2 regions of the Cellulomonas sp. P4_D11 genome follow, and region 2 is predicted to be linked to the other one. Evidence: predicted binding sites of a transcription regulator. Region 2 holds the regulator's gene; the other holds the start of a gene.

Region 1 (5,588 bases), on a different contig from region 2:
ATCTCCAGCGTCCCGAACCGCGGCGACGGCCGCACGTCCCAGCGGACCTCGTCGAACTGGTCGATCACGCCCGTGTGCATCATGTCGCCCACGTACTGCTCGAGCTGCGACCACTCCTCGAACCCGAAGGGCAGCCCCGCGGTCGGCAGCTGCTGGAACAGGAGCGCGCGGTTGGAGGCGTAGCCCGTGTCCTTGCCGCCCCAGAACGGGGACGACGCCGACAGCGACTGGATGTGCGCGAAGACGGTGAGCATGGCCCGGGAGATCGGCAGGACCTTGGCGCGGTCCTCGATGCCGACGTGCACGTGCACCCCGTAGATGAGCATCTGCCGGCCCCACCACTGGGTGCGGTCGATCAGGGTGGCGTACCGCTGCTTGTCGGTGACCTTCTGCTGGGCCCAGTGCGCGAACGGGTGCGTGGCGCCGCCCATGAGCTCGATGCGCAGGGGCGTCGAGACGGTCCGCACCTCGTCGAGCGCGCGCTGCAGGTCGGCCGTCGCCTCGCCGATGGTCCGGCACTTGCCCGACCTGATCTCGACCGTGTTGAGCAGCAGCTCCTGCGTGATCAGCGGGTGCTCGGTGCCGTCGGCCGGCCGGACCGCTGCGAGGACCGCCTCGGCCGCCTGCCGCAGGTCGCCGGAGTCGGCGTCGACGAGGCCGACCTCCCACTCGATCCCGACCGTCGAGCGCTCCGACTGCGCGAACGGCAGGGTCACCGGCGCGGCCATCAGGCCGGCTCCACCACGAGGACCTGCTGGCTGCCGGCGACGCGCGTGAGGATGATCGTCGCCGTCGCGGCGCCGCGCAGGTCGAGCTGGCGCCGCAGCTGCTCGGGCACCACCGCCGTGCCGCGCTTCTTGATCGTCAGCCTGCCCACGTCGCGCCCCCGTAGGTAGGTGCGGAGCCGCTTCAGTCCGAACGGCATGGTGTCGAGCACGCGGTAAGCCGTCGCCGTGGGCACCGGGACGAGGGTGTCGGAGGTCACGTACGCGATGGTGGCGTCGACGAGCCGACCCCGCACCTGCGCCGCCGTCTCCCCGACGAGGCCCGCGCGGATGACCGCGCCGTCGGGCTCGTACAGGTAGCCGCCCACCGGTCCGGTCGGCGGCCGCTCGTCGGAGGTCTGCTCGACCACGTGGGCCTCGCCGTCCCGCAGCACCAGGGCCGTGCGACCGGGCCCCTCGGGCGCCAGCGGGCCGAACCAGAGGCCGACCTCGACCACGTCGCCGTCCATCGAGACCCACTGGGCGTGGGCGTCGGCCGGCAGGGCGGTGTGGGGGATGCCGGGGCCCAGCTTGAGCCCGAGCGCGGGGACCGTCGACCGCAGCGCGAGGACCGAGTCCAGCGAGGGCTCGTAGGCGGACGGGTCGAAGACGCGGCTCCCCGACGACGTCCGGCGGGCCGGGTCCGCGTACACCCCGTCGACGCCCTCTGCCTCGAGGTCGAGCGCGAGCCCGTCGCCGTGCCGCACCACGGCGTCGGGGAAGTGCCGCAGGTTCACGGTCGCGATCGCCGCGGTGGCCTCGTCGAGGTCGGTGGCCAGCACCCGCAGGCCGATGCCGGCGAACGCCATGGCGTCGGCGCCGATCCCGCTGGTGAGGTCGGCGACCAGCGTGCAGCCGGCGTCGCGGAACCGCCGGGCGTGGTGCGCCGCGACCGTCAGGCGCGTGGCCTGCTCGAGCCCGGCCGACGTGAAGAGCATGCCGTCCGCGAACGTGCCGAACTTGGCGGCGGCCTTCGCGCGCAGGCGCGACTGCGTCAGGGCGGCGGCGACGAGCGCCGGGTCGATCCCCTCGTCGCGCAGGCGTTCCGAGAGGGCCATCGTGCGGGTCTCGTCGTAGGGCGGCAGCGCCGACAGCAGGGCCCAGCCGGCCGGGCTGAGCAGCTGGGCGATGCCGTCGCGATCCATGCCGCGATCCTCGCACGCAGCGCCCCTCCCAGGGGCGGGTCCGAGCGGCGCGCTGGCACTCGCCTTGACCGAGTGCTAACCGCTTCCTAGAGTGAGTGGCTGGCACTCTCCCGGTGAGTGTGCCAGCTGCGCTCCAGGCCACGGCACCCGCGACGACGTGGCCCGACAGCGCGCACGAACCTCAGAGAACTACTCACATGCGAAGGGGAGGTCCGCTGTGTCGGTCTCCATCAAGCCCCTCGAGGACCGGATCGTCGTCAAGACGCTCGAGGCAGAGGCGACGACCTCGTTCGGTCTCGTCATCCCGGACAGCGCCAAGGAGAAGCCCCAGGAGGGCGAGGTCCTGGCGGTCGGTCCCGGCCGTGTCGATGACAACGGCAACCGGATCCCGCTCGACGTCGCCGTCGGCGACAAGATCATCTACTCGAAGTACGGCGGCACCGAGGTCAAGTACTCGGGCGAGGAGTTCCTCATCCTCTCCGCTCGCGACATCCTGGCGATCGTCGTCAAGTGATTCCGGGGGCGCACTAGTCGCCCCGCACGCAGCAGGGCCCTCACGGCGATGCCGTGGGGGCCCTGCTCGTTCTCCGACGTCCGCGCAGCCGGTGCCCCTGGCGCCGACTCTGCTGCGCGCACGAGAGAGCCCTCCCCTCGTCGTGCCGAGGGGAGGGCTCCGGTCGTCGTCTGTGCGCTCAGCCCACCCGGCTGGCGCGGCCGCGCTGGGCGAGGACCGCCGTGCGCTCGTCCTCGGACAGGCCGCCCCACACGCCGTAGGGCTCCCGGACGGCGAGCGACTGCTCGCGGCACTCCTTGATCACGGGGCACGTGGCGCAGATCGCCTTGGCCGCCTCGGCGCGGCGACGGCGTGCGGAGCCACGCTCACCCTCGGGGTGGAAGAAGAGGTCCTGGTCCTCGTCGCGGCACGCTCCGTCGAACTGCCACTCCCACAGGTCCATCACCGGTCCGGGAAGGCGCGAGATCTCGGCCATGAGTTCCTCCTCAGTCGATCCGCCGAGCCGCCGGTGGGCGACTGCGCCGGGAAGTCGTGAACACGGGAAGCCCGCCGATGAGGTCGGGGTGACGCGTTGGAGAGGACGTTACAACCGCGCCAGAAGTTGTTCAAGACCGTGTCACACATTCGTGTGATGACGCGATTGCCGACGAACGTGCAGGTCGGCGTGTCGCGCCGCGACACGCCTGGGCGGGCTGAATCGCGTCGGCCTGGCAGAATCGCGCCATGGTGACGCGCGAGGACGACGAACCGGCGGGACCGCCGACGCCCGCTCTCGCCGTCGCCGCCGTCGCGCGCCGGCTCGGAGTGGCTCCTGCGACGCTGCGCACGTGGGACCGCCGGTACGGGCTCGGCCCGTCCGAGCACTCGGCCGGTGCGCACCGCCGCTACTCGGCCGTCGACGTCGAGCGGCTCCTGGTGATGCGCCGGCTCACGCTGGACGGCGTGGCACCGGCGGAGTCCGCGCGCATCGCGCTCGCCACCGATGTGGCCGCCACGGTGTCGCCCGGCCTGCTCGACGGCGCCCCGACCCCGACCGCGCTGGTCGACGCCGCGCTCGCCGGGGACGTCGAGCGGTGCGGTCGGCTGCTCGCGCTGCAGCCGTCCGACGACGTCGTCTCGTGGTGGACCGAGCTGGTCGAGCCTGCGCTCGCCGCGCTGGCCCGGCGGACCGTCGTGGACCCGCCCGGGGTCGACGCGGTCGCCGCCGTGCACGAGGGAGTCCTCGCCGCTCTGCGGGCGCGCCCGGTGACCGCGCCGGCGCGCCGGCCGGTCGTCCTGGTGCTCGTCGCGCCCCGGGAGGTCCGGCCGCTCGTGGCGCACGCGCTGGCCGGCGCCCTGGCGGCGCGGGGTGTCGACGCCCGGATCGTGGGCGGCCCGGTGGGTGCCCACCACGCCGTCGAGCTGGCCGCGATGACGCGGACCCGCGCGGTGGTCACCCTCGGGGAGCGGGCCGACGCGGACCTCGAGGTGGTCGAGCGGCTCGCCCGCGAGCAGCCCGACCTCGCGCAGTTCGTCATGGTGCCGGAGGGGGCCGCCCTGGCCGTCCCCGTCGGCCGGTCGGTGCACCGGGCGCGCACGTTCACGGGGCTGCTGCACGAGGTGCTCGCGGTCGCGACGGCGGGTGTCGAGCGCTGAACGGACGAATCGCCGCCGCCGAGTGGGGGAGACATTCCACGCAGGGGACGCAGAGGCGGACGAAGCCCCGGCCGGAGCGGGTGGGGTTCGGCTCTGCGGCTAACTTCTGCCTGATCGTCGGCCGATAGAAGTCACGTGCCCCGGATGGGGACCGAGAGGGGAATCAACATGGCGGGAGTCGTGGTCTGTCACGGCTCGGCGGTCGTTCGTGAACGGCTCGTCGTGACCTCCATCGGCGTGCCTGCGCTCGGTCCGGTCCGTGCGGCGTCGTCGGTGGACGAGCTGCTGAGCCTGGCGCGGCGCATGCCGCCGACCGTCGTGCTGCTCGACGCGCACCTGGCTGCACCGGGGGCGATCGAGGCGATCCGTCGTCTGCGTGCGGTCGCGCCCGCCGCGGCCATCGTCCTGCTCGCGCTCCCGGACGACACCGTGGCGCTCGACCGTGCGCTCGCGCTCGGCGCCCGGGGCTTCCTGGCGCCCGACGTCGGCCGCGCCGAGCTGTCCGCCGTCGCCGCGCACGTGCTCGCCAGCCCGGTCCTGCCCGCCTCGGCCGCGCCGCGCACGCCCCCCGTCGACGTGCCCAGCCAGGGCGGCTTCCGGGGAGACGCGCGCACGCCGTCGGAGGGCGTGCCCGTCGTGGCCCCCGCCGACGCGAACGCCGCGCCGGTGGGCGTGCCCACCACGGGGGCGATCCCCGGCGTGCCCCTGACCAAGCGCGAGATCGAGGTGCTGACGGGCATGAGCCACGGGCGCTCGAACGCGCAGATCGGTGCGGAGCTGTACCTCTCCGAGGACACCGTCAAGACCCACGCGCGCCGCCTGTTCCGCAAGCTGGGCGCCAACGACCGGGCCCAGGCGGTCGCGATCGGGCTGCGCCGCGGGCTCATCCGCTAGGTCGTCGGGGATGCCCGTCAGCCCGCGTATCCTTGCGGGATGACGGAGCACTCGCCTGCCGACCCGTTCGCCCGCATCGGGCTCACCTACGACGACGTGCTCCTCCTGCCAGGGGAGACGGACGTCATCCCGAGCGAGGTGGACACCACCTCGCGGCTGACGCGCGAGATCTCCGTGCGCGTGCCGCTGCTGTCGGCCGCCATGGACACCGTGACCGAGTCGCGCATGGCCATCGCCATGGCGCGCCAGGGCGGCATCGGGATCCTGCACCGCAACCTGTCCATCGAGGACCAGGCGCACCAGGTCGACCTGGTGAAGCGCTCCGAGTCCGGGATGATCACCGACCCGGTCACGGTCGGTCCGGACGCCACGCTGGCCGAGCTCGACCACCTCTGCGGCATCTACCGCGTGTCCGGGCTGCCGGTCATCGCGGAGAACGGGCTGCTGCTCGGCATCATCACCAACCGCGACCTGCGCTTCGTGCCCGGCGGCGAGTTCGAGACCCGCCGCGTGCGCGAGATCATGACGCCGATGCCGCTGGTCACCGCGCCCGTGGGCATCGCGCGGGACGACGCCGCGGCCCTGCTGGCCAAGCACAAGATCGAGAAGCTGCCGCTGGTGGACGACGCGGGCATC
Region 2 (5,588 bases):
CCAGGCTGGGCGACTTCTTCACGTTCACCAACGTGGGCCCGATCCTGCTGACGGCGCTGCTGCTCGCCGGCATCAACCTGGTGGTCGGCTTCGTGTCGTGGATCCCGATCATCGGCTGGCTGATCTCCGTGGCCGTGAACTTCCTCGTGTTCTTCACGCTCTGGTTCGTCATCGACAAGAACCTGAGCCCGATCGACGCGCTGCGGTCGAGCGTGCAGCTCATCACTGCCAACCTGTCGACGACGATCCTGTTCTACCTGCTCAGCATCGTCATCATCTTCGTCGGCGCCCTGCTGTGCGGCCTCGGCCTGTTCGTCGCCATCCCCGTGGTCCTCATCGCCACGGCCTTCCTGTTCCGCCGCCTGCTGGGCGACCCGGTCGCCCAGCTCGTGCCCTGACGGACGACTCCTGGTGCCCGGCCCGCCAGCACGGCGGGCCGGGCACCGTCACGTCGTGACGAAGTCGATCAGCTCCTCGACCCGGCCCAGCAGGCTGGGCTCCAGGTCGGCGTAGCTGCGCACCGAGCGCAGGATCCGCTGCCAGGCGCGGGCGACGTCTGCCTGGTCCTCGGCCGGCCAGCCGAGCTCTCGCAGGATGCCGTGCTTCCACTCCGTGCCCCGCTCGATCACGGGCCAGGCGGCCAGCCCGACGCGCTCCGGCCGCACGGCCTGCCAGACGTCCACGTAGGGGTGCCCGAGGACGAGCACGGAGCCGGCCGGGAGGCCGCGGACGGCGTCGGCGGCGATCCGGCTCTCCTTGGACCCGGCCACGAGGTGGTCGACCAGCACCCCCACGCGGCGACCGGGGCCGGGGGCGAAGTCGCGCAGGGCGACCGCGAGGTTGTCGACGCCGTCGAGCAGCTCGACCACGACGCCCTCGAGGCGCAGGTCGTCGCCCCAGACCTTCTCCACCAGCTCGGCGTCGTGCTTGCCCTCGACCCAGATCCGGCTGCCGCGGGCCACGCGCGCACGGGCGTCGTGCACCGCGACCGAGCCCGACGCGGTGCGGGCGGGCTTCGCGGGCGCCGGGGCGCGGACCGGCGCAGTGAGCGCCACGGGCTCGCCGTCGAGCCAGAAGCCCCGGCCCAGCGGGAACGTGCGGGTGCGGCCGCGCCGGTCCTCGAGCACGACCACGTGCTGGCCGCCCGACTTCTCGACGCGGACGACGGCGCCGACCCACCCAGTGGTGACCTCCTCGACGACCAGGCCGGTCTCGGCGGGCTGGGGGCGGCTGGTGCGGGCCGGCCGGTGGTGCGTCGAGCCGGAGCCCCCGAGCACGTCCGAGCCGTAGCGGTCGTCGTTCACCCGGGCAGCGTAGGGGCCGTCGCGCCGGATGGTCGGCAGCCGCCCCGTGGGTGTCGGCTCCGCGGCGTAGCATTGGCACTCCCGTGCGGGGAGTGCTACCCGCTCGGGCATCTGACGAGCCCGACGACGGAGGAGGCGACATGAGCGAGGACCGGCGGCTGGACGTGCTGCGCGCGATCGTCGAGGACTACGTCGCCACCAAGGAGCCCGTGGGCTCGCGCGCGCTGGTGGAGCGGCACTCGCTCGGCGTGTCGCCCGCGACCATCCGCAACGACATGGCCGCGCTCGAGGAGGGCGGCTACATCGCGCAGCCGCACACGTCGGCCGGGCGGGTCCCGACGGACAAGGGCTACCGGCTGTTCGTGGACCGGCTCTCCACCGTCAAGCCGCTGTCGAGCCCCGAGCGGCGCGCGATCGGCGCGTTCCTCGAGAGCGCGCAGGACCTGGACGACGTCGTCGACCGCGCCGTGCGCCTCATCGCGCAGCTGACGCAGCAGGTCGCCGTCGTGCAGTACCCGTCGCTGCGGCGCTCGGCGCTGCGCCACGTCGAGCTCGTCCCCGTCGGGGCGCGCCACCTGCTGGTGGTGCTCATCACCGACACCGGGCGGGTCGAGCAGCGCACGCTCGAGCTCTCGTCGGACCTGGACGAGGCCGTCGTCGCGCGCCTGCGCTCCCGCCTGAACGTGAGCGCCGCGGGACGGCGCCTCTCGGAGCTGCCCGTGGCCCTGGGCGAGCTGACGGACGCCTTCGCGCCGACCGACCAGGCGCTCGTGCACGCGGTGGTCGCCGTCGTCGAGGAGACCCTGGCGCAGGAGAGCGAGGAGCGCGTCGTGCTCGCCGGCACCGCGAACCTCGCCCGCGTCGGTGGCACCGACGTGCGGTCGATCGGCCCGGTCCTGGAGGCCCTGGAGGAGCAGGTGGTGCTGCTGCGCCTGCTCTCGGAGATGGCCGAGGACTCGGCGACGGTGTCCGTGCGCATCGGGCGCGAGAACCAGCACGACGGGCTGTTCGAGACGAGCTTCGTGACCACGGGCTACGGCGACGAGGGCGGCGGGTCCGTGGCGCGCATCGGCTCCATCGGGCCCCTCCGCATGGACTATCCCGGCACCATGTCCGCGGTCCGCGCCGTGGCCCGCTACCTGACGCGCATCCTCGCGCAATGACCGGCGCAATGACCGTGACCCTGTCAACGACAGCTGGAAGTGAGCACCCCCACTCGTGACCGACTACTACGAGGTCCTCGGCGTCCCGCGTGACGCCAGCCCCGAGCAGATCAAGAAGGCGTACCGCAAGCTCGCGCGCGAGCACCACCCCGACGTCGCCGGGACGGACCCCGGCTCCGAGGACAGGTTCAAGGACGTCTCGCGCGCCTACGACGTGCTCGGCAACCCCGAGAAGCGCCGCGCGTACGACCTCGGCGGCGACCCGTCGTCGCCCGGCGGCGGCATGGGCGGCGGGTTCGGCTTCCAGGACATCTTCGAGACGTTCTTCGGCGCGGCCACCGGTGCCGCGCAGCAGCGCGGGCCCATCCCGCGCGCGCGGCGCGGCCAGGACGCGCTCGTCCGGCTCGACCTCGACCTGGCGGAGGTCACGTTCGGCGTCCACAAGGACGTCCCCGTCGACACCGCCGTCGTCTGCCCGACCTGCAGCGGCTCGTGCTGCCGCCCGGGCACCTCGCCGCGCACCTGCGAGGTCTGCGGCGGCCGCGGCTCGGTGCAGCGGGTCGCCCGGTCGTTCCTCGGCCAGGTCATGACGACGCAGCCCTGCGCCGCGTGCCACGGCTTCGGCACCGTCATTCCCGAGCCGTGCACCGAGTGCTCCGGCGAGGGCCGCGTCCGCTCGCGCCGCACGCTCAGCGTCGACGTGCCAGCGGGCGTCGACACCGGCACCCGGATCAAGCTCACCGGCCAGGGCGAGGTCGGCCCGGCCGGCGGTCCGGCCGGCGACGTCTACCTCGAGGTCCGCGAGCGCAAGCACGACACCTTCGTGCGGCGCGGCGACGACCTGCACGCGACGCTCGAGGTCCCGATGACCGCGGCGGCGCTCGGCACGGTCCTCATGCTCGACACCCTGGACGGCGCGCGCGAGGTGGACCTGCGGCCCGGTACCCAGCCGGCGCAGGTCGTCACGATCAAGGGCCTCGGCGTCGGCCACCTGCACGCGGCCGGCCGCGGCGACCTGCACGTCCACGTGGAGGTGCACGTGCCCACCGCGATGGACGAGGAGCAGGCCGAGCTGCTGCGCCGGCTGGCGACGCTGCGCGGCGAGGAGCGTCCGGAGGCGCGGCTGGCCGCGTCGAACACGGGCGTGTTCGCCAAGCTGCGCGACAAGCTCTCGGGCCGCTGAGCATGACCGCACCGGCCGCGTCGTGAGCGCGCCCGTCTTCCTGGCCGAGCCCGGCACGCTCGACGCCGTCGTCGACGGCGGCACCTACCTGCTCGACGGCACCGAGGGTCGGCACGCGGGCGTCGTGCAGCGGCGCGGGCCGGGCGAGCGCGTGGACGTCGTCGACGGCGCCGGCGTGCGCCTCGTCGGGGTCGTCGACGCGGTGACGGCCGACGGCGTGGTCGTGCAGGTCCGGCAGCGGGTCGTCGAGCCCGCACCCGCCGTCGCCCTCGTGCTGGTGCAGGCGCTCGCCAAGGGCGACCGCGACGAGATGGCGATCGAGGCGGCGACGGAGGTCGGCGTCGACGTCGTGGTCCCGTGGCAGGCGGAGCGGTCGATCGTCGTGTGGCGCGGGGACCGGGCCGCGAAGAGCCGGGCGCGCTGGCTGGGCACGGTGCGGGCGGCCGCCAAGCAGTCGCGACGAGCCCGCGTGCCCGAGGTCGAGGTCGCGCTCGACGGGCGCGGGCTGGCGGAACGGGTCCGCGCGGTCGTGGCGACCGGCGGCGTCGCGCTCGTGCTGCACGAGGACGCGACCGACGCCATCGCGGCGACGGGCCTGCCGACCGCCGGGGAGTGCCTCGTCGTGGTCGGCCCCGAGGGCGGCATCGGCGACGCCGAGCTGGGGCGCCTCGTCGAGGCCGGCGCGAGCGCGGTACGCCTCGGACCGCACGTGCTGCGGACCTCGACGGCCGGGCCCGTCGCGCTCGCGCTGGTGGCCGAGCGGCTCGGCCGGTGGGCCTGAGCACGCAGGGGAATGGTGTCGGCGTCGACTCGTAGACTGTCGACGTCGTCCGGGACACCCCTCCCTGCCGGCAGACCGACAGCAGTCCCTGACCGCATCCGAGCTAAGGAGCGCACGGCGCACGCCGAGCACATGGCCGAGTCCACTTCCGCAGCGCGTCCCACCGGGGCACCCGCACGCGTCGAGCACAGGATCAGCGTCCCCTCCGAGGTCTCGATGGTCGAGCTGCTCGGCCTGCGGGACGAGGTGCTCCGGACCATCGAGTCGGGGTTCACCTCCGTCGACATCCACGTCCGCGGCAACGAGGTGACCCTCGCCGGACCCGTCGGGGACGTCGCCCTCGTGTCGCGCCTGGTCGACGAGCTGGTCGAGATGGCGGCGGGCGGCACCCCGCTCACGCCCGACGTGGTGACCCGGTCGGTCGCCATGCTGACGGCGGCGTCGACCGCGCGTCCCGCGGACGTGCTGTCGTTCAACATCCTCACGGGGCGCGGCCGCACCATCCGGGCCAAGACCCCGGGGCAGAAGGACTACGTCGACGCGATCGACCGGCACACGGTGACGTTCGGCATCGGCCCCGCGGGGACGGGCAAGACGTACCTGGCGATGGCCAAGGCCGTGCAGGCGCTCCAGGACCGCAAGGTGCACCGCATCGTGCTCACGCGGCCCGCGGTCGAGGCAGGCGAGCGGCTCGGCTTCCTGCCCGGCAGCCTCTCCGACAAGATCGACCCCTACCTGCGGCCGCTGTACGACGCGCTGCACGACATGGTCGACGCCGAGTCGATCCCGCGGCTCATGGAGGCGGGCACCATCGAGGTGGCGCCGCTGGCGTACATGCGTGGCCGCACCCTCAACGACGCGTTCATCATCCTCGACGAGGCGCAGAACACGTCCGTCGAGCAGATGAAGATGTTCCTCACGCGGCTGGGCTTCGGGTCGAAGGTCGTGGTGACCGGCGACATCACGCAGGTCGACCTGCCGTCGTCGCAGACCTCGGGCCTGCGCGTGGTCGAGCAGATCCTCAACGGCGTCGACGACGTCGCGTTCTGCCGCCTGACGTCGTCGGACGTGGTCCGGCACCGTCTCGTCAGCGAGATCATCGACGCGTACGCGCGCTGGGACAGGAGCTGAGGCGGCCATGAGCGTCGAGGTCAACA

What was found. The regulator HrcA, encoded in region 2, represses chaperone genes, less so after heat shock. The targets are predictions, from matches to a motif close to TTNGCACTCGNNNNNNNCGAGTGCNAA.
Region 1: groES (co-chaperone GroES) is a predicted target of HrcA. The motif match lies at 1,962-1,988, and genes of this name have one in related genera.

Annotation. Positions count from the first base shown of each region.
Region 1 covers NZ_JBFUIK010000014.1:123,169-128,756, reverse strand. The annotation lists gene AC1DT4_RS11000 (glutamate--cysteine ligase) at 1-728, opposite strand, end outside; gene AC1DT4_RS10995 (class I SAM-dependent methyltransferase) at 728-1,909, opposite strand; gene groES (co-chaperone GroES) at 2,127-2,423, shown strand; gene AC1DT4_RS10985 (WhiB family transcriptional regulator) at 2,602-2,898, opposite strand; gene AC1DT4_RS10980 (MerR family transcriptional regulator) at 3,147-4,058, shown strand; gene AC1DT4_RS10975 (helix-turn-helix transcriptional regulator) at 4,281-4,952, shown strand; gene guaB (IMP dehydrogenase) at 4,992-5,588, shown strand, end outside.
Region 2 covers NZ_JBFUIK010000027.1:485-6,072, forward strand. The annotation lists partial or broken gene AC1DT4_RS15420 (DUF2189 domain-containing protein) at 1-398, shown strand, start outside; gene AC1DT4_RS15425 (DUF3097 domain-containing protein) at 447-1,304, opposite strand; gene hrcA (heat-inducible transcriptional repressor HrcA) at 1,445-2,467, shown strand; gene dnaJ (molecular chaperone DnaJ) at 2,523-3,650, shown strand; gene AC1DT4_RS15440 (16S rRNA (uracil(1498)-N(3))-methyltransferase) at 3,673-4,431, shown strand; gene AC1DT4_RS15445 (PhoH family protein) at 4,564-5,562, shown strand; gene ybeY (rRNA maturation RNase YbeY) at 5,570-5,588, shown strand, end outside.